One region of the Paenibacillus sp. NN59 genome, then DNA from elsewhere that is predicted to be linked to it. Evidence: riboswitches for the same ligand, from Rfam matches in the RefSeq annotation. Region 1 holds a riboswitch; each other region holds the start of a gene.
What was found. A riboswitch is a leader RNA that binds a small molecule or an ion and turns the genes downstream of it on or off. The one in region 1 is predicted to bind S-adenosylmethionine.
Positions count from the first base shown of each region.

Region 1 (10,413 bases):
CAATGATGACAACGAACTCCATGTTGCTCGGGGTTGGGAAACCACGAATCACGATGATTAGTGTAGCGGCAGGAATTATCGTGAAGCTGATTGCGAGTCTTATCCTGGCGCCGATCTTCGGCATTTACGGGATCATCATTGCAACAGCGCTATGTTTCCTCGTCATCACATATCTGAATCTGCGTGTGTTACGTAAAATCGTTGATTTTTCAATTATGGGGGATCGCTGGATTGGATTTATCATTACGGTGTTTCTCGCGGCAGCTGTCGGTTTTGCGGCCAATTGGAGTGGAAACCAGATCTTTGGCGCGTTCCTGCCTGCACGGGTATCTTTCCTGTTAACCTGTATGGTCGTGGGTGTGCTGGTGGTTGTGGTATATCTCGTGTTGATGGTTGTTCTTCGTGTCTTGCGTAAGGACGAGCTGGCTAGTTATCCGCGAATTCTGCAAAAAATTCTCCGTCCGCTTATGCGTCTGCAACGCGGCGCCGGACAACGAGGATAAATTTAGGTAAAAAAGCGCGGTCTGCACTTGTAGCAGATCGCGCTTTTTTATTGTTATTGCATAAGAGGTTGGTTTCCGTGAAGGTGAACGTTATTCCTACTATGGCCTTACACAGCAGAATCTGCTCAATCTGCTTTAGTGACGTTACGATCCTGTTAAAGCCGTATCGGGACACCGTTTTTCCCCTGCCAATTAGTGAGTAAGAACTTGTACATCATGAGCGAGTGCTGTTTTTAACATGCCGTACCGATGCTCATGACTCATCTCAAACAGCCAAGGTCTGCGTGGCGCAGTGAGGTATCCGAGGCAATCCCGTGTTTCCAGCCAGTCATGTCTTGTAATCGGTTCATATGGTGTGTCCTCCCACACGGCGAGCAACTCAGGAGAATATAGACGTTGACCTTCCGGCAGCCATTCCTCATTCAATAAAGCATCCGTGTACAGAGTATGGTCTGTTGGCCCTTCATGGTGCTTGGTAAACAGGCCTGGCCAATATTCGGCTCGTGAGCCACGATGAGGTATTGTTCGCGCGAAGTCCAGCACCTGCTGAAGCACTTGCTCTACACCAAATAACAGGGCATACAGCCCTTTGCCGAACTGGATACGTTCATTCAATTTGCCAAAATGCTCAATGACCCGTCCGGTAAGTCCACCTCCTTGTGCAAGAGGGAAAACGATGTGGTTCAGCCCGGCCAGATTGTGCAGATGAAAAGCAGGTTTGGAGAGTACTACTTTTTGAAAATAAGGATGTTGCACTACCCGGCTCTCAATATAGTTCTGCTCATTAATTATTAAGGCCACACTCAGTATAGAGCTGCAACGTTCGAGCCAAAACCGCTCCCAGAACGGGGTCATAAAAGACGATACGTGAAAATGAGATAACAGATGGAAGCAGCTTCGTCCAAGCCGCCGACTGTGGATATACAGCTGCAATTGAGGATAGGCATCCTGAAAAATAAGGGCATTGCACCGCTCCAGCAAGCGATACATATGCTCACGATCCTTCTGATTTTGCAGATTATGCATCAGGTCACTGTGCAGGTCGGTCATATGATATCCGCCGTTGCGGGATACCATATGCGCCAGTAGCGCCCAATGTAGCTCGGGATACTGCTCGTAGCATTCCAGATAAGCGGCGGTTCGAGTCACATTACTGCGATTCTGCTGCTGCGTTAAGGTTTTGATCTCTTCGAGAATGATGCAATCCTCTTCGCACACCAGCGCACGTTGTGCCTGATTGTTGCGTGCAGGAGATGGCTTGCCTGTTGTAGGAATTAACTTCTCCACCTCAGCTTGCAGAGCGGCAGCTGTATCTGCGTTCCAATTCAGGTCACGCAAAGGATGTCTAAGCCTTGCAGACGCATGCCAGGCGGCTTGTTTACCTCGCCATACTTCCAGAGCTGCTCCGGGAATGGAGCGAATGATCTGTACAATGGAGCCTGAATGCTGATTTTCCGAAGAGTCATTTCTGGTGGAAGTCATGAATGGAACATCCTTTCATGAATATCTGTGTTTGATATGCCAGGACTTGTGGTTATTCTAAGTATGCGCTGAACATTTGACTTCCAATCACCAATTTGCTTCACTTAGAGGGAGACGAGGTACAGAAAGGGAGATGTGACAATGGAACAGATTACATCCAAGCCGGAATTTGATGTGGCGATTCAATCTCCACGTTTGACAGTGGCCGTATTTAAGGCAGACTGGTGCGGGGATTGCAAATACATCGATCCGTTTATGCCTGAGGTGGAAACGAAGTATTCACGTGACTTGACCCTGATTGAGGTGGATGTTGATCAGGTGGGTACAGTAAGTCAGGAGCAAAATATTTTGGGTATTCCAAGTTTTGTAGCCTACACGGACGGACGTGAACTGGTGCGCTATGTGAACAAGCTGCGTAAGTCGAGAGAAGAGATTGAGCAGTTTTTGGATCGTGCGGTTGAGGTCTACAATACCATTCACAAGTAAGGCCTAAGTGCATCGCAGGGAATGAATGTCTTCAAGACAGGGTAGACTGTAAGATAGGTATGCAAATACAAGGCTGTCGGTTGAGCCGTCTTCAGGCTTAAGACTGCCTTGTTTTTATTTGGCTTGAGGTGAGTAGCTTAAGGCTACCGAGATGGGTAGGGGCCTACATACATAAATTCGAAATATAATGACCTGCTGGTCAAATTTTTAATAGACGTTAACATTTTGTCACAAAGCGCGGCGTCAATGATGCTTTTATCCGGTATAATGGATTTAGTTGTGAAATTAGTGTCAAAGTACAAAACAAGTGCTGTAATGAGCCTTCTTATGGAAACAACACTAGCAACAATAATGAATCGGCATTGATTATCAAGCGAAGAACTTCTTCGCCATCTTAAACCAACAGCGGGTGAGAAAAAATTGAAGCACTTAACATTGTTTAAATGGTTAACCGTATTAACCTGTCTTGTTATGTTCCTGGCTACCTTTGGCGGCGGGATCGTGACGAAAACCGAATCGGGCCTTGGCTGCGGAACACAGTGGCCTTTATGTAACGGTAAGCTTGTACCAGCACATACTGTTGCCTCTCTGATTGAATACTCCCACCGTGCTGTCAGTGCATTGGCAGGGCTGTTGTCCATCGCATCTTTTGTTGCCTTCTTACGTTTTGGCAAGCAGCGTCGTGATTTGCAATTGTTCTCGTTTCTAACCCTTTTATTTGTGATTATTCAGGGAATTATGGGCGCTTTCGCCGTTGTGTTCTCGCAATCTTCCGCGGTCATGGCTCTACACTTTGGGTTCGCACTCATTGCTTTTGCCAGTTCATTGATGATGGCTCTCGGGATTAGGCAAGAGGCGAGATATGGCGGTTTGGAACGTCTGAACCAGTATCCTCGCGTTAGTAAGGGATTTCGTAACCTGGTCTGGTTTTCAACCATCTATACGTACCTGGTCGTGTATACAGGCGCATTTGTAAGCCATACGAATTCGGCTGGCGGGTGTTCCGGATTCCCGCTATGTAATGGGCAGATTGTGCCTGAACTTTCTGGCGGGGTAGCTGTGGCCTTTGCCCATCGTCTGGCAGCTGTGTCACTCGTGATCGTAATCGCGATCCTAGGACATTTTGCTTACCGTAAACACCCGGACAACCGCGAGCTACGGACACTCGGTGTGTTATCCGTCGTTTTAATTCTGTTGCAAGTGGTTATCGGTATGTTCATGATGTGGACGATTAATCGCCCGGAAGTTTACATGTTTGTGGCGCTGGCACATATGCTGGATATCGCTATACTGTTCGGTATCTTGACCTATATGAGCTTCCTTGTGTACAAGCTGCACCGCCCGGTGAACCGTTTCTAAACAGCTTATGAATTTTGTGTTTTAAAAAAGTAAGTTTATTACATTGTCCTGAAGCTGCGCTGGGCCATGTTGGAAAGTCCACCATCCGGTGATGTAGATCATTGGAGAGGTGGACTTTTGTTTGATGTCGGAGGTAGCAGGGCAACCTAAATCAAGTTGTAACGATTAACCGAACGTCACATAGCGCTTTAATTCATCTTCAGCTGTTCAACAGCTGTGAAAACATATATATTTTGCATCATCAGTGGAAAGAGGAGGTCTTCTATGCTACGTACGTTACTGGGAGAAAAGCCACGAGTGAATCAAGGGAAACTGAAACAAGCCATGGATACCATGGCGTTTACACTGGAGTCTTTTGAAAAACAGATGTATGTGGATCATGATCCGAACCATGATTATCGGAAGCTGTATGTATGGACACAGGGACTAATCTCTTCGTTGGATGAACTGGAGCAAAGTTATTTTGCAGCCGTACATTTTCGTAAAAAAGTAGTTGCAGGTTCAACGCGCGATATGAGTTCTGCTGAGAAATCTGAGTATGCCCGGTACGTTTATTTTTATAAAGATGCCTTTATTCGGTGCTTCGCGATTCTGGACAAATTGGGTACGGTCTTGAATGAAGTTTTCCAACTAAATACATCCAAAACCAAAGTGCATTTCTCCTATTATACCGTTCTGAGGCAATTCGAATATTATCGGGATCATCATGAGTTGGCACAGCAATTAATTAAGATTAAGGAAGCGTACCGAGAACCGATGAGCAGATTGCGAAAGCGGCGTAATATGGAGATTCATTACATGAATTCGGAAATGCAGGATGATTTGTGGCAGTTACATCAGACGTTGCGTGGCAAAGTGAAGCTGGAGGATCTTGATCAGCATCTTCTCGAAATGCAGCAAGGTGTAGATATGGTCTGTGAAACACTGAATATGGCCTATCGATACATCAATCGAATCTGGCGTAAACAGATTTTGAAACATTAGGTATAGCAATGATTTTAAATAATACCATTTGACAAATCGGAATACTTTGATTATACTGAGTTCCAGATCGAATCTTACATGGAATCGTGTCTTCAATACAGCATTTGATGCAGTTCGGTCATTATACATGACGAACTACATGAAACTATATAAACCTACAACTTTATATTTCTCTTATCGAGAGTGGCGGAGGGACAGGCCCGATGAAGCCCGGCAACCGATCAACGATGATGACATGAATGGTTATCCTTGTTGATGTTAGGTGCTAATTCCTACAGAATCATGTTGCACATGATTTTGGCAGATGAGAAGGTCATTTCACGTGAAGAGCCATCTTTGTATCTGCAAAGGGCTCTTTTTTTGCGTAGAACGGGGAGTTTTCCCTTCCTTCGGGTAAAGATATATGTAGGTGATGGGGAAGGAGCAGTATTAGTGATCGAATTGGTTGGATTAACCAAAACATATGGCAGACGTGCCAAAACAACGACGGCGTTGTCACACCTTGATCTGAAGATTCAGAAGGGTGAGATTTTTGGAGTTATTGGTCACTCAGGTGCAGGGAAAAGCACATTGATCCGATGTATCAATTTACTTGAGCGCCCGACAGAAGGTGAGGTTTGGGTCGATGGTATTAACCTGACTGAGCTTAGCAAAAGTGAACTACAGCAGCAAAGACGCAAGATTGGTATGATCTTTCAGCATTTTAATCTGCTGTCTTCTGCAACGGTATACGACAATGTGGCTTTCCCTTTAAAACTGGTCAACACACCTAAGGATGCGATTGATCGCAAGGTGAAGGAAATGCTCGCTCTGGTTGGTCTGGAGCAACATAGCAGCAAATATCCGGCACAGCTGTCTGGCGGACAGAAGCAGCGTGTAGGTATAGCGAGAGCTCTGGCAAGTGATCCGAATGTTCTTCTCTGTGATGAGGCAACCTCGGCACTTGATCCGCAAACCACCAATTCGATTCTGAAGTTATTGCTGGATATCAATGAAAAGTATAATCTGACGATTGTGCTAATTACTCACGAAATGCACGTCATCCAGAACATTTGCGATCGGGTGGCTGTTATTCATCAAGGTGGTATTGTGGAGCAAGGTCCAGTAACGGAAGTGTTCCTGAAACCGCAACATGCAATCACGCGGGATTTTGTCTCACGTGACAGCGAAGGTGGACTGGCACTGGAGGAAGCGGTTATGGCAAATGCCGGGACAGAGTTGCCAGCAGGTGTTTCTTCCAAGTTGGTGAAGGTCTCATTTCTTGGAGATAAAACCTATGAGGCGATTCTGTCGAGAACAGTTCGTAAAACAGGTGTGGATTTCGCTATTCTGCAAGGTACAATCTCTACAATCAAGCAGGTTCCTTATGGTCAACTGACGGTGCGTTTTGAAGGTGACTCCGCTGCGATTGAGCAGACCTTGTCCGAACTAACCGCAGAAGGACTTGATGTGGAGGTGCTCCGATAATGGATTTTTCCAAAGTACGCTGGGAAGAGGTCGGTACGGCCTCCATTGAAACATTGCAGATTCTTGCTGTATCCGGTTTGTTTACTGTTCTCTTGGGTTTGCCGCTTGGTGTCATTCTGTTTATGACAGGCAGATCGGCTTCACCTAGTTCAAAGCTAACCTACATCATATTATCAGTTATTGTTAATATTTTACGTTCGGTACCTTTCATCATATTAATTGTTGCTCTTATTCCGTTTACGCGTACGCTGGTGGGCACCGCTACAGGTGTGCTTGGTGTCATTCCACCGCTGGTTATCTCGGCTGCTCCGTATTTTGCACGTCTGGTGGAGAATACTTTACGTGAAGTGGACCGCGGCGTCATTGAAGCAGCTCAGGCAATGGGGGCATCTACAGCTCAGATCGTAAGACGGGTGTTGTTACCTGAGGCTTTACCTGGCTTGCTTGCCGGAATTACAATTACCATCGTTACGTTGGTGTCCTATACGGCCATGGCGGGTATGGTCGGCGGTGGAGGTCTGGGTACACTGGCCATTAACTATGGATACTATCGATATCAGAATGAGATCATGATTATTTCTGTTGTATCCATGATTATACTGGTTCAGCTCTTGCAGATGATTGGCGATCGTCTGGTCATTTATTTCACCCGGAAATAACAGATAGATTGAAAAATAAAAATGCGAAGGGGTTTTTACAGATGAAAAAATGGTCTATTATTTTAATCAGCTTGATGATGATTGCCGTGCTCGCAGCTTGCGGCAACAACAAGAAATCCGACAGTGGTGCGGATAACGCAGCAGGTGCTCCGCGTACCGTTGAATTGAAAGTCGGTGCTTCGCCTACACCACATGCTGAAATTCTGGAAAGCATCAAACCTGAACTTGAAGCACAAGGCATTCGTTTGCAAGTGGTGACGTTTAACGACTATGTGCAACCTAACCAACAGCTGGCAGATAAGAAACTGGACGCAAACTTTTTCCAGCATCAGCCTTACCTTGATACAGAGAACAAAGAGCGCGGATTCAACCTTGTTGCTGTGACTCCAGTCCATGTTGAGCCTTTCGGTGGTTACTCCAAAAAGATTAAATCCCTGGATGAACTGAAAGATGGCGCTAAAGTGGCTATTCCAAACGACCCATCGAATGGTGGACGTGCACTCTTGTTGCTTGCGAAAAAAGGGCTGATTACCCTCAAAGATGATACAAACATTGCATCCACTAAACAGGACATTACGGCGAATCCGAAAAACCTGGAAATCATCGAACTGGATGCAGCTATGATGCCTCGTCAGCTGGATGAAGCTGATCTGGTATTTATCAACGCAAACTATGCGCTGGAAGCAAACCTCAATCCATCTAAAGATGCATTGTTGATCGAAGATCTGCAAGGCAATCCATATGCTAACATTCTCGTGTCCCGTGAAGATAACAAAGACGCCGACGCTATCAAAAAACTGGCAGAAGCTCTTCACTCCGAAACGGTGAAAAAATTCATCAAAGAACGTTACCAAGGTGCAGTTGAACCTGCATTTTAAGGTTCTCTGAGAGATCAGCGTAAGTATTGCTGATATGTATTACAACAAAGGCCGCGGCTCTCTAATGTGAGAGCGCGGCCTTTTCTTATTGTTAGTAAACTGTGTTGGTTAACTTGAATTTATGATTATGTATTCTCTGTTTTTGAATTTTTATCCGAAGAGCGGTAGTACGTTAGTTCATTCTGTTCCGCAGTATGTTGTTGCTCGTGTTCTTCATAGTTATATTCCCGGGTCACCGGATACTGTGTTTCCTCTTGATGGAGTGCATCTCTTTTCTGTTGGTATCTGACCCAGCTAAATAACAATATGAATAAACCCAGACCCCAATACCATCTATGCTTCAAAAATTTCCAAATACTTTCCTCTTCCGCGGTATAAGGAATTCCCCCCAGCACGAGACTGTTCAGGCCAAGACGTGATGTTTGGTCGGTTTTATCATTATAATCCTCATATCTGAATCCTGGATTCACGGTAAGATGCCCAAGTACCGTTTCTTCAAAAGCAGCACGACTTTGCTCCAAATTCGCTTTTTCGGTTACCAGAATCGCCGTGATATAACCTTCGCGTGTTAAAAGATTAACATTATAATTGACCAAGGCTTGTTCGTAGCTATCTTTGAATCCGAGTGCATAAATCAGTTGATGACTGGAAGGATTATAATCAGGTGCAACCTCCCACCCTGTTACATGGAGTTCATTTTCTTCTGTTGCATTACGGTTATGTTCAACTTCCCAACGCATATAGTTACTTAATAACTCGTGAGCATCCAATTGATTTTCGTCATCGTCATGAATATGCCCGCTTTGCACGTATTCGAATATGACAGACCATGAACCCATGGGGTCGTTACTGTACAGGCTTCCGATCTCATTCCCGTTCGGTTGATTACCAAGTTCCAGCATGGAACGTTGTGTATCCGTTTTACCTAGAAATGAGTAGTTTGCTGGAAGCTCAAGTGAGGCTTTGCCATCGAGAGATACGCTATTCGGACCATCCACCCATTCGTATTCATTGGATGATGAGGTAATGTGCTCATTGGTAGCAGAGACGGGTCCGATATCCGCTAATAGTATAGAATACATTAGAACTAATGGCACTGTGAGTCTAAATGAACTCAATTTGAACCATTTCTTCATTGAACACGATCCTTTCGAACATGATAATGGCGTTTTTTTAGATAAGAAACGACGTTAAGACATTATCACAGGTATGTAAGATGATCAAGATAAATTTGGATAATCAGGACTTATTTGTATTAGTTAAATAACTGGAACAGATTGTGAGCACATGCAAGTTGTGAGGCAAGCCTAAATCTTTTATACTGAATGAGTGACTGCTCTTTGAAGAGGGGGATGAACGTGAAGGGAAAGATTGCCCTCATAACGGGAAGTGCCAAAGGTCTTGGTAAAATGACAGCCCTCAGTCTGGCGGATCAGGGATGCCACATTGCCCTTAATTATGTGCATAGCAGAACAGAAGCCGAATCGTTGCAAGCTCAGATTATCGCTAAAGGGGTGCGCTGCATTGCCGTTCAGGCGGATATATCCAAAGTAGAAGAGATTCATACGCTCGTTGATACGGTACAAACGCAGTTGGGGAATATTGATATTCTGGTGAATAACGCCGGCCCTTTTGTACGAGAGCGTCGGGTGTTCGCAGATTATTCCGAAGCAGAGGTACAGATGTTAGTGCAGGGCAACCTGCTCGGGCCAATGATTCTGGATCAGCTTGTTTTGCCGGAAATGCGCCGCAAGCAGTGGGGACGTATTATTCATTTTGGCTTCAGTCACGCGGGTGAAGCAAGATCCTGGCCTCATCGTGCCGTATATGCTGCTGCCAAGGTAGGTCTGGTTTCGTTTACCAAGACTCTTGCTGTTGAAGAGGCACCTTATGGGATTACGGTCAATATGGTTTGCCCCGGAGATATTCGTGGTGCGAACAAAGAGAAAATGATTGATGAGATTGCGGGCATAACTGATAAAGAAACACCAAGAGGTCGGCCTGGCAGTGGAGAAGATATTGCGCGAGTGATCACGTACCTGTGCTTAGATCATTCGGATTTTATAACAGGCAACATTATGGATGTATCTGGAGGACTTGATCCGATCCGGCCTACCATCTGATGGAATTACAAAAAAAGAGCCTCTCGCTTCTTGCGAAGCGAAAGGCTCTCTGAGGTTTATTTCGTGAAGGATTGATTAGAATACTTGTACAACTTCTTGTACACCCTCAACTTCTTCAAGAAGGGCGCGTTCAATCCCGGCTTTTAAGGTAATGGTGGAGCTTGGGCAACTGCCGCAGGCACCGACCAGTTTCAGCTTAATGATGCCGTCCTCCACGTCGACCAGTTCCACGTCACCGCCATCGCGTTGCAGGAACGGACGAAGTTTATCAAGCACATCAGATACCTCATCATACATGGTGCTTTGTGCGTTTTCGCTCATATTGTTCAACTCCTTTCCTTCCTATATTATATTACAAATGACCATAAATTAAAATGGTCAAACAAAGCAGGTGAACTGAAATGAGACCAATTATTGAATTTTGTGCTAACAATATGCATTTTGGCACGGATGAAGTCATGGATCAACTGGA
Region 1 covers NZ_CP199678.1:5,322,714-5,333,126, reverse strand. Annotated here, with positions in the region: gene ACT89M_RS23290 (putative polysaccharide biosynthesis protein) at 1-503, shown strand, start outside; gene ACT89M_RS23285 (DUF2515 family protein) at 696-1,985, opposite strand; gene ACT89M_RS23280 (thioredoxin family protein) at 2,127-2,471, shown strand; gene ACT89M_RS23275 (COX15/CtaA family protein) at 2,892-3,830, shown strand; gene ACT89M_RS23270 (Cthe_2314 family HEPN domain-containing protein) at 4,095-4,814, shown strand; SAM riboswitch class I at 4,986-5,125, shown strand; gene ACT89M_RS23265 (methionine ABC transporter ATP-binding protein) at 5,247-6,281, shown strand; gene ACT89M_RS23260 (methionine ABC transporter permease) at 6,281-6,940, shown strand; gene ACT89M_RS23255 (MetQ/NlpA family ABC transporter substrate-binding protein) at 6,982-7,818, shown strand; gene ACT89M_RS23250 (DUF2167 domain-containing protein) at 7,944-8,954, opposite strand; gene ACT89M_RS23245 (SDR family oxidoreductase) at 9,177-9,941, shown strand; gene ACT89M_RS23240 (NifU family protein) at 10,017-10,262, opposite strand; gene ACT89M_RS23235 (YuzB family protein) at 10,343-10,413, shown strand, end outside.

Region 2 (10,413 bases), 250 kb from region 1:
TGGAAATATTGCTCAGTAACCAACTGTTCGAAATCAGTAATTTGAGACCGGTTCTTGGAGAAGGGTTTTTACCTGTAATCAAAGGGCTGAAACCTTCCTTGCTTTCATACACAGGTTATGAAGTAATGCTGGTCATTACAGCGTATATGCAAAATCCCAAAAAAAGCAATAAGGCCATGACATGGGGGATTGGGATATCTACAGCCATCTATTTAATTACAGTCGTGATGGTTGTAGGCAGTTTATCCCTCGACGGGATTAAAACGAGAACCTGGCCTACGCTGGATCTGGTTCGTAGTTTTGAGATTCAAGGTTTGATCTTTGAGCGTTTCGAATCATTATTGCTGGTCATCTGGATTTTGCAGATTTTCTCTACGTTTGCTATCACCCATTATTGTGCTTCTGTGGGGATTCGTGATCTGTTTAAAGCGAAAAAGATGCGGACAATTATGTACTGTCTACTACCGTTTATCTATTTGGCAGCCATGATTCCCAAAAATGTGTATGAAACGTTTGCACTCGGGGACATGCTGGGCAATGCATCTGTTGTTTTGTTTGCCATTATGCCTTTGGTATTGCTGCTGCTTAGCATTATTCGCAAAAAAGGAGGTAAACACGCATGATTTCTCTCCGGTTATGGCTACGTATCATCTCAGCCTTGCTTATTCTCAGTCTGATCTCGGGGTGCTGGAGTAGCCGGGAAATTGAAGATTTGAGTCTGTATGTGGGTCTCGGAATCGATGTTGGAGAGGAAACAAAATTCGAGAAAAATATATCAGCTCAAGGCGGACATTACCCTAAAGAAAATAACGTCACCGCAACGGTTCAAATTGCCCCTGGAAAATCGAGCGGCCAGCAGAGCGAGCAGGGAGGCTCGCCTTCATCCGGTAAATCCTCTTACTCTAACGAACAGCTTACCGGAGATTCCTTGCTCCAGATTTTCCGCCAGTTTGCCCTGCGGCGCGATCGTCCACTTATTGGACATCATCTGAAGGTAATCGTGATTTCCAAGGATATTGCCAAAAAGTATGGGTTACAACAGTTGCTTGATTTTGTGTTGCGGGATAACGATATTCGCCCCAATTGCCTTGTACTAATCAGCCATCACCGTGCGGTAGATGTGCTCACTTCGAGAGATCCTTCTCGGATTCCGGCCTTTTATCTTACGGGAATTACGAACAACTCGTACATCTCTAATAAAATACTGGAGCCTGTTTCGCTTGCGAAACTGGATGCAGAGATGCAGTCTGGCTCCAGTTTTTTGCTTCAAAATGTGTTGAATGCAGATGGCGAGGATAAATTTTCAGGGGGCAGCATCTTTAAAGGCAAAACAACGAAATTTATCGGGGAGCTTAGCCAAACCGACCTGGAAGCATTGTCTTGGATTAAGTCTGAGGAAAAGGCGGGCGGGGTCATCAAAACATATAGTAAGGAAGGATTCACAGTTCTCTATGAGATCAAGAAAAAGTCTATAAAAATAATTCCAAAGGTAGTTCGAGGGAACATTTCGTTCCATGTCAAGGCAGAGTCTGAGGGCTGGTTAATGGAGGATTGGCGCGCGCCTGAAAAAGAAGAAAAAGGGGCCTATCTGAAGGAACTCGAAAAGGATTTTGCCAAAATTGTAGATCAACAGATTGACCAGATGCTTTATAAACTCCAACATACGTATAAAGCTGACGTTGCCGGTTTTCGGGACAGCATTCGAATCCATTATCCAAAAACGTGGAAGAAGGTAAAAGATAACTGGGATGAAGTGTTTGCGACAGTCCCTATTACGTATGAGATTAAAACGAATATTGTCAATCCAGGCTCCTCTACAGAGTAGCTTGATATACTCAATCGGGATGCTTCATGTGTTAACTTCGGCTCCAAGGAAAAGATCAAAAGCTCGATTGGGGACCTGGTGTTTATTTAAATGTTGACACATCAGGCAGCAGTCGATATAGTTATACAAAATCATTTTCTTATCCAGAGAGGTGGAGGGACTGGCCCTTAGAAACCTCAGCAACAGATCTGAAGGATACTGTGCTAATTCCAGCGGGTGAAAGCCTGATAGATAGGAGCGTTTGTTTTTATTTGTCAGTTACGGCGCACTCTTCAGGAAAGAGTGGGTCTTTTTTGTTTGTTCTGGATGAAGAAGCAGGGAGCAGGTTATATGGAGAATAGTAACGATAAAGGCCAATTTCAGCGAAAAATGCAAACGAGGCATGTAGTTATGCTCTCTCTTGGTGGCGTCATAGGAACAGGACTGTTCCTTAGCTCAGGGTATACCATTCAACAAGCCGGACCGCTCGGTACGATTTTGTCCTATTTGATCGGTGCTTTGGTGGTGTACCTGGTGATGCTCTGTCTTGGCGAACTGTCTGTGCATATGCCGGAGACGGGTGCATTCCATAGTTATGCGGCTAAATACATTGGACCAGCGACAGGATACACGGTGGCCTGGCTGTACTGGCTTACTTGGACCGTAGCGCTCGGATCAGAATTTACAGCCGCAGGACTGCTTATGCAACGCTGGTTTCCGTCTGTGAACGTCTGGATCTGGAGTGCGTTGTTTGCCGTGATGATCTTCCTGTTTAATGCGTTCACGGTAAAACTTTTTGCCGAATCCGAATTTTGGTTCTCCTTGGTGAAAGTGATGACGATTGTCATCTTTATTATTCTTGGTGGTGCTGCCATGTTTGGTATTATTCCGATGGCAAATGCTGAACCGGCTCCGTTCTTTTCCAACATTACAGCGTCTGGGTGGTTCCCATACGGGGCAACTGCGATTCTGATGACGATGCTGGCGGTCAATTTTGCCTTTTCGGGTACGGAACTGATTGGTATTGCCGCAGGCGAAACGGAAAATCCGGAAAAAACCATTCCGAAGGCCATTCACACCACGCTGTGGCGTTTGATTATTTTCTTTATTGGCACGATTGTTATTCTGTCAGCATTGCTTCCGATGTCAGATGCGAGCGTGCTGGAGAGTCCGTTCGTTGCTGTCATGGAGCGGATCGGTGTTCCATATGCAGCCGACATCATGAACTTTGTTATTTTAACGGCGATTCTATCCGCAGCGAATTCGGGGTTATATGCTTCATCACGGATGCTCTGGTCATTGGCGGATAAAAAGACGATCTCTCCATGGTTTGCCCGTTTGACCAAACGCGGTGTGCCGTTCAATGCACTTGTGCTTAGTATGGCCGGTGGTGCACTGGCTTTACTGTCCAGCATCATTGCGCCGGGAACCGTCTATATTACGCTTGTTTCAATCTCAGGTCTTGCTGTGGTAGTTGTCTGGATGAGCATCAGCGTGTCTCAATACATGTTCCGTAGACAGTATCTGCGGGAAGGACATGACGTGAAAGACCTGGTTTACCGAACGCCGCTGTATCCATTTGTGCCTATCGTTTCATTTGTATTGTGCCTCGCATCCTGCATAGGTATCGCTTTTGACCCAACACAGCGGATTGCTTTATACTGTGGTATTCCATTCATTATTTTGTGTTATATCGTGTATTATTGGACGGATCGTACGAAGAAGAAAAGAGGGCTGACTTCATGACACAACGTGAGCAAACGAATGATATAAATGTGGTTCAACGTATTCTGGACGAGTATCCAATCATGATTCTGGATGGTGCACTGGCAACGGAACTGGAACAGCATGGCTGTGATCTGGATGACCCGCTCTGGTCTGCACGAGTGTTGCTGGAGAACCCGGATGTTATCGTGAACGTGCATGCTGATTATTTCCGAGCAGGGGCAGATTGTGCAATTACCTCCAGTTATCAGGCAACAGTGGAGGGTTTCCGCAAGCGTGGAATCGGAGAAGAGGCTGCCCTGGATCTGATTCGAAAAACAGTGGAACTGGCGGCGAAGGCCAGAGATGATGTGTGGGCAGAAGTGCAGGAAGCCACAGTAGTTGAAGGTTCAACAGGACAGCTTGTAGACGTTTCTTCGGGACGAGCCGAGAACGTGGGGAACGAGCAGAGTGAATATCGTACTGGTGAACACACTAGTGGCGAGAAGTTGCGTCGTCCGCGACCTGTCGTTGCTGGCTCTGTCGGCCCATACGGTGCCTATCTGGCAGATGGTTCGGAATATGTGGGACATTACGATGTATCAGATGAGACACTGGCTGCATTTCACCGTCCACGCATGAATGCGCTGATTGAAGCCGGAGCTGACATTTTGGCGTTCGAGACGATTCCTTCTCTACAAGAGGCTCGAGTTCTTGTCGAATTGCTTAAGGAGTTTCCTGATGCTCATGCGTGGCTTTCTTTTTCATTAAAAGATGGGACAAGCATCAGCGAGGGAACATCGCTTGAGGTATGCGCACAGACATTTGGCTCTGAACCGCAGATTGTGGCAGTCGGCCTGAACTGTGCTCCGATGGAAGTGGTCACAGAAGCCATTGGTATCCTGCGCCAAGCCTGCGATAAACCGATCATCGTGTACCCGAATTCAGGTGAAACCTACGATGCCGAGACCAAAACATGGAGTGGCCAAGGTTCCTGTGGAAGCATGAAGGACGCATCAGAACAATGGGTTGCCGCTGGTGCTCAGATTATTGGTGGATGCTGCCGGACAACACCACATCAGATTAGCGAGCTGGCGAAGAAGTGGCGTGGTTAGCAGCCAAAATTTTTTATAGAACAAACCTGAATAAGAACATAAAAATGTATATAAACCTAAAAAACTTAGATAATCTCCAAGAGCCCTTACCTTTTTTTAATAGGTAAGGGCTCTTTTCAGGTTCTTTTTAGGTTATTCAATAACTAACATACGTGGTGATGCCTTGCGAATTTCCCGGGATGCCAGCCAGCATCCGATTGCTGCTGCCAATATACTCAAACAGGCGAATAGCAGAATGCCCCATCCATTCAGAACCAAGGGAAGGTGTACGATTCCATATCCTGAGAGAACTTGTTCAAGTAGCCGGGGAAGAAGGTATACACCCGCAATAACACCAAACATCGAACCAATCAGGGATAACGATGCGATACCAAACGTGAGAGATGAACGAATACTACTGGATGTCATACCTATTGATTTGTAGATGCCATACGTCATGTTTTCTTTGCGAATACTGATTCGGCAGGTACTGAAGATGATCATAAAGGTAACGATGATGAACAGTAGACCAATCAGAGCCATGGGATATATAAGAATGTTTGCCGCTTCTGCAAAAACGGAATCTAGCAGCGTTTTTTGCGTGACGATGGAAGCAGAGTCTCTGAACCGCTCATTCAGTTGGGCTACAATTGCCCCTGCTTGTGATGGGTCGATGACATTAATAAAGGCAACATCGACATCACTGTAACTCGGATTTACGCTCCGAACAGCTTGAGCTGTGATTCTCCCGGATACCGACATATTTGCGATGGCTTGATAGATACCCGAAATGATGAATGTGCGCTTCTCTCCTTCAACGTAAAGATCGATAAGGTCTCCCAAATCCTTGTTTAACATCTTGGCCACACTGACTCCGATTGAAATTTCATTCTCGCGTTCAGGGTTATTTCCTCTTAACGTCTCGAATCCGGAGACCTTATAGCTCCCGTCCAATACACCCAAATAAAGACTGATCGACGGACGGGTTGTATGGTTTTCCAAAACTTCGGAGGGAATAACGCCGGTAAGGTTTCCCTGCCAGCCCACATTTTTGATGCGGTGATCTTCTTCCAGTACACGTTGAAGTGCTGCTTTTGGAAATGTCGTTTTGTCTACGACCACAGCGGCAATGTTGGCATTGTCATACCCCCATTGGGCTGCTGTCTGATGGATGCCGATAATACTGGTCAGAACAACATATCCGAAGACAAGGACGGAAGCGGCCACCGATGTCAGCAGTATCATTAAGACAGAGCTTTTGCCATTTTTGATCAAACTGCGTATGCCGATGACCCAAGAAACAGGCAGCTTTCCAAATGAAGCCATATGTGCTAGCGGTGAATCCATTCGTCGCACCATGCGTACATTGTCGCTCTCTGACATACCGTAACGAATGGCCTGAACAGGCTCGATTTTACGAGCTTTTTTGGCATATAACACGACAAATGCAATAACCAAGACGAGTAACAGCAGCCCTACAACAATAGCAGCTCCAATGCCCTCAATTGCAAGATCACCCTGGTCAGTCCGTAGGGATGATACGGAGATGTTGATGATGAATTTGGAGACGAATACGCTAAGTACCACCCCGGGAAGAACGGCGATGATGGACAACAGAGCATATTGAATAACGTAGGTAGCAATGGTTGCTCGGGAGGTCAATCCAAGCGACTTAAGGATACCTATCGTTTTGTAGTTGGACAGAATGGCATCGGATATGGTGAAGCCAATCGTAATGAGCGCAATCATCATCATGACGGTCCCCAAGAATATCATAATGAAACCGATGATCTGGTTGATGATTAGATAGAAGGATGATATACTTTCGAATTCCATTTTGGTTTCCAGAAAAGGAGAACCTGTCTCGCTTGCATAACGGTCCCAGTAGCTGGAGCTCGTACTGTAATCATCAAAATGTATGCCTATCATGTGATGTTCTTTACCTGCAAGCGTGGTGAAATCATGTTGATAATCGCCAGGGTTCATCCAGATTCTTGCCGTATTGCTGAACGGTGCTCCGTAAGGAACATCCACAACAATCGCTGATACGGTGAGACTTAGCTTAGAAGGTCCCGTTCTGAATTGAACGACATCACCGACATTAATGTTATAACTGTAGGCCATCGAAGTAGGAATCCATACATTTCCTTGTGCGGGAGACGGGCTTTCTTTACCGGATGCAAATACGAGTTGATCTACATTCCATGGAGGTGGAGGGGTGTTCATCATATACAGATAAATGTTGGGGATATCCACATTATCCAAGGTCATGCCTGACAACGTACGGTAAGTAAGCAAAGGTGAGACCTGAACACCGTTCTGAGCGGCCCACCAGTCATACACCGTTTGGGGATCATTTAGATCTTTTTCGAATGTCAACATCTGATGCGATCCGTTTGTTCGGCTATGCATTTCCTTGAACTGATGACCTGTGTTCGCCAAAATGATAACGGAAGTGCACACGAGAAGGGTGGAAAGTAATATAAGCAGGGTAATAAACAGGTTTTGGATTTTATTTTTAGTAAGATAAGAAAAACTCAGCTTCAGGATGGCAGCCATAAATTACTCCTTCCCCGATACAAAAGCGAAGACAATGGACTCCCGCTCCGGAATTTGATGCTCGTGATATTTGTCGAATTCCAGAATACCGCCGATTTTACCATCCTGGATCAAGATCAGACGATCAGCCCGGCAAGCGGCTTGGATGTCATGGGTTACCATCACGACGGACTGTCCTTCCCGGTTCATATCCGTCAGGATGTCGAGCACCGCTCTTCCATGTTCGAAGTTTAAACTTCCGGTAGGCTCGTCAGCGAACAGGATATCCGGTGAATTGATGAGTGCACGGGCAATCGCAGCCCGTTGTTGCTGACCCCCGGAGGTCTGGGAGGGCAGGCGATTGTGTTGTTCATAGATGTCCATGTCGCGCATAAGTTGTTTCGCCCGCGCTTGAACCTCACTTTTTTTGTTTCTGGCGATGTACCCGGGAAGAGCGATGTTTTCGTGAATAGAAAGGTCGGGAACAAGGTTGATGCTTTGATAGATGTACCCGATTCGACGTGTGCGGAATGCAGACAATTCTCGTTCGCTATAGGTATCAATACGTTGATTTTGAAAATAAACCTCGCCAGCAGTAACCATGTCCAGTCCACTCAGTAAATATAACAGCGTAGATTTGCCTGAACCGGAATTCCCCATGATCACAGTGAAATCCCCTTCATAGATATCGAGATTAACGTTACGAATCGCATGGTACTGTTCACTCCCGGTCTGGTAGGTCTTACACAGATTTTGGGCACGAATGATGGATGTTTTGTTCAAACAGATTCACTCCCCGTTGCAGTATATCGTTCATCATAAAGGGAAGATATTGAGAAACCCTTATCCAAATATAAATAAAGTATTACAAACCTAGGACAGCTCAGAGTTAAAAAGGTATTCATGATCAGTGTCGCTTCATTGCTATTTGTCACTTCAACATAAGGGCAGGCTGAACTGAAAGAGAGTTTCTTGACCATTTTTGCTGGAAAAATGAATTTGTCCTCCATGCGCTTCAATGATGCTTTTGCAGATCGAGAGGCCAAGACCTGTTCCTTCCTGGATAAGGGGAGAGTAGGAAGAAGAGGAAGGAGAGGAAGAGCCACCTCTAAAATATCGTTCAAATACAAAGGGCATGTCCTGAGTCTGTATCCCTCGCCCCGAATCAGTGATGGTCAGCTTGAATTGTCCCGAATGGACCTCAGCATGAATGCGGATAAAATCACCGGGAGCAGTATGTTTAAGTGCGTTAGATATCAGATTGGAGATGACCTGTTCTATGCGTACCGGATCAATCCGAATAAGTACGTCAGGGATAGGACTAGGCTGTACGTAGGTCAATCCGTGGGATCGCACGATATGTGCAATGGGTCTCAGCATATTTTCAAAGACGGAACGACTGTATCGTTCTTGCGGCTCAACCGAGATCTGCCCAAGCTCATGTAATGCGTGAACAAGCAAATCCTCTACTAGCCGGGCTGTTTTGTCTGTATGGATCTGCATAATATCCAAATATTCTTTGAGGGTATCTTCATCTTCGCATACCCCTTGGGAGATCGCATCTATGTATGCCTTTATCGTGGTAATGGGAGTCTTGAGATCATGAGAGATATTGGTGATGAGCTCTTTCTGAGCCTTTTCCTGCCTCATGCGCTGTGTACTCAAATGCATAAGCTCCATCCGCATCAAGTCCAGCATAGCGTAGAGGTCACCTATTTCGTCCGTGCGTTGATATTGGATTTTCTCGTCGTATTTGCCTTTAAGAATCGATTCGGCATGATGTTTCAGCTGATTGACCGGGGTTAACAACTGTCCTTTGATCCGGCGAACGATGGTGTATAGAAGAAACATGAGCAGAAGGGAAAGTATGATTACTGCAACCAGCAAGAATATGGGAACAGTAGACGTCTTGTGAGCAAATACAAGAGATGGGGGTACGGTGAAAATAACATTTCCGACCTGATGGCCATTTGGCTTTGGGCTTCCCATGACGGGAAAAGCAATATCCAGCAATTCATTACCGTCCGCAATCTGTAACACATCTGCCAAGTTGTAATGTAACGCAGATCTAAGGTTTACTAATGTACCTTCGGATGATGGTACAGAGGACAGTTTGATTAGACCATCCAATCCTACATAGGAAAAAGGAATGTTTTCTTTGCTCGCTGTGGTGCGGATTTGCTCCTGAACAACAGGGTCAGCAAGACGATTATGATTTTGCTCCAGTTCAAGCAGTATCGGGTTAACCTTCAGACGCACCTGATTAATCATCGGTGCAGACTCACTGGAAGAAGGAGATGTGAGCATATGAAGGAATAAGCCAAGGCTACACAGCAGAATTAGAAGTAGGATTGCTAATGATAATTTCAGCCATCGTGTAGACCAGTTATGTAGTGACATGAACGCTTCTCCATTCGTGCTTAGTCATGATTAAACTTGTATCCGACTCCCCAGACGGTTTTTAGAAGGGTTGGATGAGAGGCATCGTGTTCGATCTTTTCCCGCAGTCTGCGTATGTACACCGTTACTGTATTTTCATCTCCGTAAGCGTCGAAGCCCCAGATCGCATCAAGTAATTGAGATTTGGAGAAGACCTGATTTTTGTTGCTGGCGAGATAATATAAAAGTTGGAATTCTTTTGCCGATAGAGAGACTTCATTACCATTTACGGTAACTTTATAAGCCTTCTTGTCAATCTCCAGGTTAGCAAAACGTAGCAGATGGGAGTGATCCTGTACCGTGTTCAGACTGTCGTATCTTCTGAAGTGAGCATTGATTCTGGCGAGCAGCTCGCTCAGGGAGAAAGGTTTGCTCATATAGTCGTCTGCACCAAATCCAAGCCCCAGTACCTTGTCGGTATCACTTCCTCTGGCACTTAGAATAAGAATGGGAATGTTGTTCCGCCTGCGAATTTCACGGCATACATCGATACCGTCCTGATCTGGCAACATAATATCGAGAATAATATAGTCCGGCTGGAGCAACTCCATAATCTGAAGTCCATCCTCTCCAGTGGCAGCAACGGCGGCCTCATATCCATTTTTCATCAGATAATCGCGTAAAATGCGAGAAATGTCATGTTCGTCCTCGATAATGAGAACTTTGCGTTTCGAGTTCATGGGATCACTCCAGTACATCCAGTTTTAGAATGAAGGTAATAAGTAATGATTGAGAATACATCGCCGAATGGATTGGAATTATAGTGTTTCACTTTACACATGCTCCAGATCATCTATCGGTTCATGCTGCTTTGATTTTTGGTATTCCGCTGGA
Region 2 covers NZ_CP199678.1:5,575,700-5,586,112, reverse strand. Annotated here, with positions in the region: gene ACT89M_RS24530 (GerAB/ArcD/ProY family transporter) at 1-623, shown strand, start outside; gene ACT89M_RS24525 (Ger(x)C family spore germination protein) at 620-1,825, shown strand; SAM riboswitch class I at 1,962-2,063, shown strand; gene mmuP (S-methylmethionine permease) at 2,156-3,550, shown strand; gene mmuM (homocysteine S-methyltransferase) at 3,547-4,623, shown strand; gene ACT89M_RS24510 (ABC transporter permease) at 4,756-7,161, opposite strand; gene ACT89M_RS24505 (ABC transporter ATP-binding protein) at 7,165-7,923, opposite strand; gene ACT89M_RS24500 (HAMP domain-containing sensor histidine kinase) at 8,077-9,540, opposite strand; gene ACT89M_RS24495 (response regulator transcription factor) at 9,561-10,259, opposite strand; gene ACT89M_RS24490 (helix-turn-helix domain-containing protein) at 10,353-10,413, opposite strand, start outside.
Region 2: it holds a riboswitch for S-adenosylmethionine, as region 1 does, so the genes downstream of both, mmuP (S-methylmethionine permease) here and ACT89M_RS23265 (methionine ABC transporter ATP-binding protein) in region 1, are expected to answer to the same signal.

Region 3 (10,413 bases), 3.3 Mb from region 1:
ACGCGGAATTGGCGAGAAAACGGCTTTGAAGCTTGTGCAAGAGTATGGATCGATTGAAGGGATTTTAAGCAATCTGGATCAACTTACCCCTTCGGTACGTAAAAAAATCGAGAGTGATCTCGATATGTTGCATCTGTCTCGCAGGCTGGCAGAGATTCACTGTGCAGTTCCGGTGGCTTGTACGCTGGAAGGCTGTGAATTGCGTCTGGACCCGGATACGGTGATGGACAAGTTTGAACAACTTGAGATGAAGAGCCTAGGTTCTTGGATGGGAGTGGCGATAGGGTGAGCAACGTGACGATGAAAAAAACGAGTAAAAAGTGGTGGACTGGGGCAATGGCCCTCGTCCTCGCACTTCCGGTATTGCTGTCGGGGGCAGTAAGTGCACCGCAGACAGCGGATGCCAAAGCAGCCATTAGCGTTAAAGTACAGAAAGTGAAGGCAGCAGGACGTAGTTTTAGTGTACAGACCGTTTCGATTCCAAAAGGAACACCAGTAACCGTAGGACTTGCTAAGAAACAGGTTGGTCAAACCGCTACATTGCCGTCTATTGTAAAAGCGTACGGCGCACAAGCAGCAATCAACGGAGCTTTTTTTGAAGCATATCATGGAGCACCAGATCCCTACGGGATGTTAATAGCAAATGGTAAAGTTATACATATAGGAAGATATGGCACATCCATCGGTTTTAAGGCAGATGGGTCGGCGATAATGGATTCGCTTCAAGTGAGCTTAACGGGCACGGTCACAGATACGAAAGGAAAATCAAGCGGCTGGTATGCAACATTTGTTAACCGGACACCTTCAGCAGATGCAAGCATCTCGATGCTGTACACCCCAGAACGTGGAGCCAATGTTGGTTTCAAGGGCGGAACGGCAGTGATTATGGAAAAGGGTGTTGTGACCAAAAAAGTACCGAATACAAACGTAGCGATTCCCAAAAACGGTTCTGTTCTTGTCTTCACAGGTCGAGAGAAGTCCACAGCTGACCGATTTACGGTAGGCTCCACCGTAGAGATGAATTACAGATATACGAACGCAGCCGGTCAGGAAATTCCGTGGCAGGAGGTGGTCACAGCTGTGGGGGCTGGCCCGCGTCTGGTGAAGGATGGCAAGGTATCGGTAAATCCGGCAAGTGAGGGGTTCAAAGATCCCAAAATTCTGAATGCATCCGGAGCGAGAAGCGGAATTGCGATTATGGCCGACGGTTCGGTGATGCTTGCTACCGTTTCTGGTGCTACAATAAAAGAATGGGCAGCTGTGATGCAAAAGCTGGGAGCTAAACAGGCGATGAACTTGGATGGCGGTGCATCCTCTGGGATGTATGCAGGTGGCAAAATGCTGACTTCTCCAGGGCGGCTGTTAAGTAATACATTAGTATTTGGTGGTTCTGTTCGATAAAAAGTAATCATGGAGGTATGATGTGGCATGACACCTGTACCCGATTCGATAACAGAAGAGGCAAGCACGGCAGTTCTGGCGATTAATATAGGGCAACCTAAGCCATTGCCTGGCCAGAAAAATGAAGTGTTGAGTGGTATTGTGAAACATCCTGTCTCCGCCCCGGTTTTCCTGTCATTCACTGGAATGACAGGGGATGCTCAAGCGGATCTGGTGCACCACGGTGGTCCAGATAAAGCTGTTTGTGTATACGATCATAGTCGCTATTCTGCGATTGAGCGTCTGATGGAGCGTAAGCTGGAGTGGGGGGCATTCGGAGAGAATCTGACCGTTACAGGATGCGCTGAGGAAGAGGTTCGCATTGGTGATGTATTTGAACTCGGTGATGCGCAGGTGCAAGTCAGTCAGCCGAGACAACCATGTTTCAAGCTGGGGATAAGATATGATTACAAGGAGTTGCCTGTATATTTTCAGGAAAGCGGGCATACCGGTTTTTATTTTCGAGTATTGCAAGAGGGAGAAGTTGGCCCTGCATCACGTTTAAGAAGAGTTCGAACAGATACTTCATACATGACGATTCTTGAAGCTAACCGGATCATGCATCAGGGGAAACAGGACGTGGAAGGGATGCAGGCTCTACTCTCTATTCCTGTGCTCTCGGATAGTTGGAAACAGACATTGCTTAAACGGTTGAACAAGCTTGAGCGTAACTGAGCCCTGCTGAATAGTCCGAACCGCTATATGGATACGGCAGTGTTCCTATTACAAACCAACGTAGGAGTGAGATCAACATGACAGTTTTAGGTGCGATTGAAGCAGGCGGAACCAAATTTGTATGTGGCCTTGGTACAGAACACGGAGAGGTCCTGGAACGAGTTAGTTTCCCTACAACCACGCCGGAAGAAACGATGGCTCAGGTCATCTCTTTTTTTGAGGGCAAAGGTATTGAAGCAATGGGGGTAGGTTCTTTCGGGCCAATTGATCCCATTGAAGGAAGTCCAACCTATGGTTATATTACGACAACACCGAAGCCGCATTGGGGACAGTACAACATGATTGGCAAACTCAAAGAACACTTTGATGTACCGATGACGTTTGACACCGATGTGAATGGAGCAGCTTTGGGTGAAGCCACTTGGGGAGCTGCGCAGGGGCTGGATAGCTGTCTGTATATTACGGTAGGTACAGGCATCGGTGCAGGAGCTGTCGTTGGCGGAAAAATGGTGCACGGACTGTCTCATCCCGAGATGGGCCATATTATCGTGCGGAGACATCCCGAAGATTCATATGCAGGATTTTGCCCATACCATGGAGACTGTCTGGAAGGGCTTGCGGCGGGGCCGGCCCTGAACAAGCGCTGGGAACAACCTGCTTATGAATTGCCAGCAGATCACAAAGCCTGGGAGATTGAAGCGCATTATCTTGCACATGCTCTAATGAATTATGTGCTGATTCTTTCGCCTCAGAAAATAGTGATGGGCGGAGGTGTGATGAAGCAGGAGCACCTATTCCCGATGGTTCGTAGCAAACTACAGGAATTGCTGGCAGGCTATGTGCAGCATCCGTCACTTCATGCTGGAATTGAGGCGTATGTTGTTCCACCAGGTCTGGGAGATAATGCTGGCTTGTGTGGTTCGCTGGCACTGGCGAAACTGGCCTTGTCAAATAAACGCATTTAGGGATTGACGAAATTTACCAGTATGGTATGATGTGAGCAACAGCATAGTACGGTTAATGAGGAAGCACCTCTCTTGCAGCGATCTGCGGGAGAGGTGCTTTTTTGTGTTGTCTGGAGACAGAGACAGAGAATACCTTCGTTAATCGAACAGGCTGTATCGTCCAAAGGAGGGAACAAGTAATGGAAGTCATTTTCATGAACAAATTATCCAGAGTGTTTGATCAGCATGAACAGATTGCCCAGTTATGGATTGGCGAGGAGGAGAATACTTGGCACTTGGGATGGAGTCGTTATGAAGCAGGGGATCGGGAAGATACGATCTGGTATGAAGGTCATTCGTGGGAAGAGCTGATGCACATATATCGTCATCAACTTGCCATGCAGATGAGCGAAGGGTATCGTCCATTGATGCATGGGTTGTACAATGAGAATGAGGATCTGAAGCTACGTAGTTATGCAGGCCAGCGTCTGCATTGTTTTAGTGAATTATACGGAAATGAACAATTGTATGAGGATTTATGCACATGGCGCAGGCAAAAAGCGGCTTCGGATCGGAAGGCTCCTTATTTTATAGCGACGAATCGTTTGTTGCGGCTGATCAGTGCGTTTGTTCCACATACGATGGATGAGCTGATGCAACTGCCGGGTGTTGGTGAGAGCAAAGCAGCAGAATATGGGCTGGAATGGCTTGAAATGATGAGTGGAATCGAACAATCGAGACCTTTTCCGTTAGACTGGGTGTACATCGTATTGCAAGAAGAAGAGTACGAAAGTTGGTTATATAAGCAGAAAGAGCAGAAGTACAAGCAGGAACTGGATAAATTCATTACGCGTAAGCACGTGCTGGAAGGCATGAAAGAGGGACAAACCTTAGAAGAGATCGTGAATCGATCTGGTCTATCCCGGCGTGAATTAATCGAACTGCTCGAAACATTGGATCTGGAAGGGTATGACACGGATTCATTGCTGGATGTAGAACTGGCCGTTATGCCTGAGACTGAACAAGAGGCGGTATGGAACGCATATGAGGAGTTAGGAGATACATTTCTGAAGCCTGTGTTACATAAAGTTTACGGAGGAGAGCGCCCTGAAGGAGGAAGCTTGGAGCAAGTGTATGAACGGTTACGGATGATTCGCATCCGTTTTCGGAGACATACTGAAACAGAGCGTAATGTTGGTTAGCTAAAATACGCCGTGAGGCGGTGATATTAAAAAAGACGAAGTCGTCCCTGTGAAGGAGCGCTTCGTCTTATTCTTTAAATGGTATGATATAGCGGATAGAGCGGTCGTTTCAGATCCAGTCTTTTTTACGGAAAATAAAGAACATCGTCAGGCCGAGTGTAATCATCAGGCCGATAACAGCATAATACCCGTATTTCCAGTGTAATTCGGGCATGTTGTCAAAGTTCATTCCATAAATACCGGTGATAACGGTCAGAGGCATGAACACGGTGGTGATGGCGGTAAACACACGCATGATCTCATTCGCGCGGTTAGCGATACTGGACTGGTAGGCTTCTCGCAAGTTGCCCATCAGATCGCGGTACGTTTCAAAGGTTTCCGATATTTTTACGGCGTTCTCGTAAATGTCGCTGAAATATTTTTGCAGCTGATCATCAATGAGACGCAGATCTTTTTTGTTGAGTGTATTGATGACCTCCTTTTGAGGTCCCAGTACTTTCTTAAGCCACAAAATCTCGCTTCGCAGACCGATAATCTCATTCAGATGTGACTTTTTGGTATGCATCAGAATGTCTTCCTCAAGTTTCTCAATTCGCGCTTCAATTCGATCACCAACGGTGAAGTAATTGTCCACAATCAAGTCAACAAGCAAGTAGAGGAGACGATCTGGACTGCTGATTTCCTGTTCCCAGAGAATCGGCTTCAATGTACGTAGTTCGCTGATCTTTTGTTTGGTAACCGTAATGATAAAATGTCTACCGAGAAAGAGATTGACTGCACGCAGGAAGATCTCTTCATCATCGAAACGAATGCTATTAATCACGATAAAATAATGGTTCTCATAAATTTCAATCTTCGGACGCTGTTCTTCATCACTCAAGCAATCCTCAACAGCCAGATCATGCATGGAGAACAGCGGCTGAAGTACAGCCAAATCGTCCACGTCCGCATCAATCCAGTAGAATCCTTCTGCTGGTGGAGTCAGCGCTTGCTGAATGTCATCCACCGGGATAAATACACCGTTGTTAACCAACCGGATTTTCATGTTATCTACTCCTTCTGCACCCGCCGTCTTGGCGGATTTCATCGTTAATATGGGCGCAAAAGAACAGATCAGCCGGTCGGCAGCGGAGCCTGTTATCAGGACTGTACTGCGTTGTCAATCTATAATCAAACGGAAGAAACGTCCCGCTGCCGACATGCTGATGTCAATTCTCTATGCAGTTGTTCGGAATTCGACTGCCAGTTGGGCCTCGGGTCGCCATCCATTTAATATGTCACCTCTCACATAAGGGCTTATAAACACTTGTCTAGTATACCGCTGGTCTAGGGTGCTTTCAAGCGCAAAAATGTGTCTATTTCACGCTCTGAGGCAGTGTATGACAACGGATGATGAACGGTTCCGAGTTTAGGTTCAAAACCAATCAACTGGTTCTTGACGTGAGGGCAGTAATGTTTTAAAGTAAAAGTTAATATATCTGAATTAAAATTGAATACAGCGAAATCTTATCAAGAGTAGGTGGAGGGACCAGCCCGATGAAACCCGGCAACCGGCGATATAACGCACGGTGCTAATTCTTGCAGCGACCAAGCATCCTTGTGATGCTGTTGTAACTGAGAGATGAGAGAGGCGCATATCTGTTTACATATGACCTTTCTCGGAATCCGAGAGAGGTCTTTGTCATATGCAGAGCTTCTCAGAGCGTGATTTTCGCACCAGATGCGACCCATGAAAAAGGAGGAGTCAACTCACTATGCCAATTAAAATTCCAGACACATTACCAGCCAAAGAAGTGCTTGAGAGCGAGAATATTTTCGTCATGGACGAATCATCTGCATACAAGCAGGATATTCGTCCACTCCGGATCGCCATACTGAATCTGATGCCTACGAAGGAAACGACGGAAACGCAATTGCTTCGTCTGGTAGGTAATACACCGATTCAAGTGGATGTTGTGCTGGTACACCCCAAATCCCACACTTCCAAGAACACATCTCAAGAATACCTGGATCTGTTTTATAAAACATTTGATGAGATCCAGCATCGCCGTTTTGACGGGATGATCATTACCGGTGCACCGGTAGAGCAAATGGATTTTGAGGACGTGAATTATTGGGAAGAGATTCAGGAAATCTTTGAATGGACCAAAACGAATGTAACTTCGACGATGCATATATGTTGGGCTTCTCAAGCAGGTCTATACCACCATTTTGATGTACCCAAAGTTCCGCTGGATGAAAAGTGTTTTGGCGTATTCCCGCATACGATCAACAAACCTCATGTTCCGATACTGCGTGGATTTGATGAAGTGTTCAACGTTCCACACTCCCGTCACACGGAGGTAAGACGTGAGGATATTGAGAAAAATGATAAACTCGAAATTTTGGCAGAGTCCGAAGAAGCAGGAGTATTCCTGGTTGCCACCAAGGACGGGAAGCAAATTTTTGCCACAGGACATGCCGAGTATGATCCGTTTTCATTGAAATGGGAATATGACCGCGATGTTGCCAAGGGATTGGACATCGCGCTGCCGAAGTACTACTATCCAAAGGACGATCCTTCTCGGATACCTCCGGCTACATGGCGTGCACACGCTAACTTATTATTCTCTAACTGGCTCAATTACTATGTGTATCAGGAAACCCCTTACGATATTGGCCCACAAATCTAATCCAGATTACAGGAGGATGCAGTAATGGAAGATAACAAGTTGAAAATTGAAAGCCGTTTAGCTCAAATTGGGTCCATCAATGAACCCGTAACAGGTGCTGTTAACTTTCCGATCTATCAATCCACTGCGTTTCGTCACCCGAAGCTGGGACAAAGCACGGGGTTTGATTACATCCGTACAACAAACCCAACGCGCAAAGTGTTAGAGGAAGCAGCAGCTGCTCTAGAGTCCGGTGATGCAGGTTTTGCTTGTAGCTCGGGCATGGCAGCACTGCAAACGATCTTTGCGATGTTCGGCCAAGGGGATCACCTGATCGTTTCTCTTGACCTGTATGGCGGTACATATCGCCTGTTGGAACGGATTTTATCCCGGTTCGGTGTAACCGCAAGTTATGTAGATACGAACGATCTGGAAGCATTAGAGAACATCCGTCAGCCGAATACGAAGGCTGTTTTCATCGAGACACCAACTAATCCGCTCATGATGATTACGGACATTCAAGCTGTTGCTTCTTGGGCGAAAAAACACAATCTATTAACCATTGTAGATAATACGCTACTGACTCCATTCTTCCAGCGTCCGATTGAACTTGGCGCCGATATTATTATCCATAGTGCGACTAAATATCTGGGTGGACATAATGATGTGCTCGCTGGATTGATCATCACCAAAGGTGAGGCCTTGTCTGCCGAGATGGCGTTCCTTCATAATTCTATTGGAGCTGTGTTATCACCGAGTGATTCATATCAATTGATGAAAGGTATGAAAACACTGGCTCTTCGCATGGAGCGTCATGAATATAACGCACTTACCATTGCGAAGTTCCTCTTGGAACATCCGGCTGTAGCTGAAGTATTCCATCCTGGTTTGTCCGATCACCCTGGATATGAAGTTCAGCGTAAGCAGTCTTCCGGCAATACAGGCATTTTTTCGTTTAAAGTGAAGGATGCACGCTATGTTGAGCCATTGCTGCGTCATATCCAATTAATTGCATTTGCAGAAAGTCTCGGTGGTGTAGAATCACTCATGACGTATCCTGCGGTGCAAACCCATGCGGATATTCCGCTTGAAATTCGTGACGCTGTAGGTGTGGACGATCGTCTGCTTCGCTTCTCGGTAGGCATCGAACATGCAGAAGATTTGATCGCGGATCTGAATGAAGCATTGCTGGCAGCACAGAAGGAAGTTGAAGGAGGCGTAACCTCATGAGTGAATCGAGTAACCATAAGCCCAGTACGTCGGAGCTGAAGTTTGACACCAAGCTGCTTCACTTTGGAGATGAAATTGATAAAACAACAGGTGCCTCAAGTGTACCGATTTATCAAGCTTCCACGTTCCATCACTTTGATATCTTTAATCCGCCGCAACATGATTATAGCCGTTCAGGTAATCCGACTCGCCAGGCTCTGGAAGATTACATCGCGTTGCTTGAGGGCGGGGTACGCGGATTTGCATACTCGTCAGGGATGTCTGCAATCTCCAGTGTGTTCATGATGTTCTCCGCAGGGGATCATATCATCGTAACGGAAGATGTATACGGTGGGACATATCGTCTACTCACAACGATACTAAGTCGGATGCAGATTGAGACTACTTTTGTTGACATGACCGACATTGAACAAGTCAAAGCAGCAATCAAGCCTAACACGAAGGCCGTATACATGGAAACACCATCCAATCCGACCTTGAAGATTACGGATATTGCCGCAGTGACGTCCTGGTCCAAGGAGCATGATCTGATTACCATTCTGGATAATACGTTTATGACACCGTACTATCAGCGTCCTATTGAGCTCGGCGTAGATATCGTTGTACATAGTGCTACGAAGTTTCTCGGTGGTCACAGTGATGTGCTGGCTGGTCTGGCTGTTGCGCGTACAGACGAGCTGGGCAGACAATTGAAACAGTTGCAAAACGGACTAGGTACCGTTCTCGGAGCTCAGGAATCTTGGCTTCTGATGCGCGGGATGAAGACCCTGGGTGCGCGGATGGCTCACAGTGAACAGAGTACTGCCAAACTGGCCGCATGGCTCAAAGGGCGTCAGGATATAACAGCTGTGTATTACCCTGGACTTGAGGATCATCCGGGCCGTGAAGCGCATGAGCGTCAGTCGACAGGTTACGGAGCCGTAGTATCGTTTGACGTCGGTTCAGGTGATCGTGCAAAAGCTGTCCTGAATCAGGTGAAACTACCCATTGTAGCTGTAAGTCTGGGAGCAGTGGAGAGCATTCTTTCGTACCCAACGATGATGTCTCATGCAGCTATGCCTGCGGAAGTTCGACATGAGCGTGGAATTACCGATGGGTTGCTGCGTTTCTCTGTAGGGCTTGAGGATATTGATGATCTGATTGCTGATCTCGAGCAAGCGTTGCAGGCTACGCTATAAATTGAACGACTAAATAGGTGCATTTTAAAATCGGATGCAGCTAGCATTCAAACGGTTTTCATATGTCAAAATTTTAACTTATTTTATAAGCACCTTTTCATAAGGTGCTTTTTTTCACATGTAACCTGTGTTACGATATGTAGAGTACAAAAATGCGATATTACAGCCACGACTTGCTTTTTGCTAACAAGCCGGGAGTGATCGTCGTATTATTTTCTCTTTACGAGGGAGGCTTTTTTACGATGAGTACGGTAGACCGTATCTTAGATAAAGCCCTTCGGGGCGAACGTTTAGACTTGGAAGACACGATTCAGTTATTTGAATCAGACGAAGTGGACAAAATCGGGGCAGCTGCCAATGTAATCATGAAACGTATGCACCCTGAACCATACAGAACATTTGTTATTGGGCGTAACGTCAATTACACGAATGTGTGCGACGTATACTGCCGTTTTTGTGCTTTTTACCGCAGACCTGGTTCAGAAGAAGGTTATGTGCTTCCAGATGAAGTGATTTTCCAGAAAATCAAGGAAACTGAAGATGTCAACGGAACCGAAATTCTGATGCAAGGTGGAACGAATCCAAATCTGCCTTTCAGCTATTATACGGACTTGTTGAAAGCGATCAAGGAACGTTTTCCGAATATTACGATGCACTCTTTCTCACCAGCTGAGATTATGAAAATGGTTGAAGTATCCGATGGTCTTACGCTGGAAGAGGTAGTGCGTGCCATTCACGAGGCGGGACTTGACTCCTTGCCAGGTGGCGGAGCCGAGATTCTTGATGACCGTACACGCCGCAAAATCAGCCGTCTGAAAGGTTCATGGCGCGACTGGATGGATGTGATGCAGACTGCTCACCGAATCGGTATGAATACAACCGCTACGATGGTTATTGGTCTGGGTGAATCCATGGAAGAGCGTGCGCTGCATCTGATGCGTGTACGTGAAGCGCAGGATGAGTGTATTGCCAATAAGTATGATTCTGAAGGCTTCCTCGCTTTTATTCCGTGGACATTCCAGCCAGATAATACGAACCTTAAGCTGGAGCGTCAGACTCCACAGGAGTACCTGAAAACGGTAGCGATTAGCCG
Region 3 covers NZ_CP199678.1:2,006,293-2,016,705, forward strand. Annotated here, with positions in the region: gene ACT89M_RS09035 (5'-3' exonuclease) at 1-289, shown strand, start outside; gene ACT89M_RS09040 (phosphodiester glycosidase family protein) at 286-1,401, shown strand; gene ACT89M_RS09045 (MOSC domain-containing protein) at 1,429-2,115, shown strand; gene ACT89M_RS09050 (ROK family protein) at 2,193-3,080, shown strand; gene ACT89M_RS09055 (HRDC domain-containing protein) at 3,260-4,261, shown strand; gene corA (magnesium/cobalt transporter CorA) at 4,371-5,306, opposite strand; SAM riboswitch class I at 5,765-5,889, shown strand; gene metA (homoserine O-acetyltransferase MetA) at 6,016-6,933, shown strand; gene ACT89M_RS09070 (aminotransferase class I/II-fold pyridoxal phosphate-dependent enzyme) at 6,958-8,142, shown strand; gene ACT89M_RS09075 (trans-sulfuration enzyme family protein) at 8,139-9,320, shown strand; gene mqnC (cyclic dehypoxanthinyl futalosine synthase) at 9,563-10,413, shown strand, end outside.
Region 3: it holds a riboswitch for S-adenosylmethionine, as region 1 does, so the genes downstream of both, metA (homoserine O-acetyltransferase MetA) here and ACT89M_RS23265 (methionine ABC transporter ATP-binding protein) in region 1, are expected to answer to the same signal.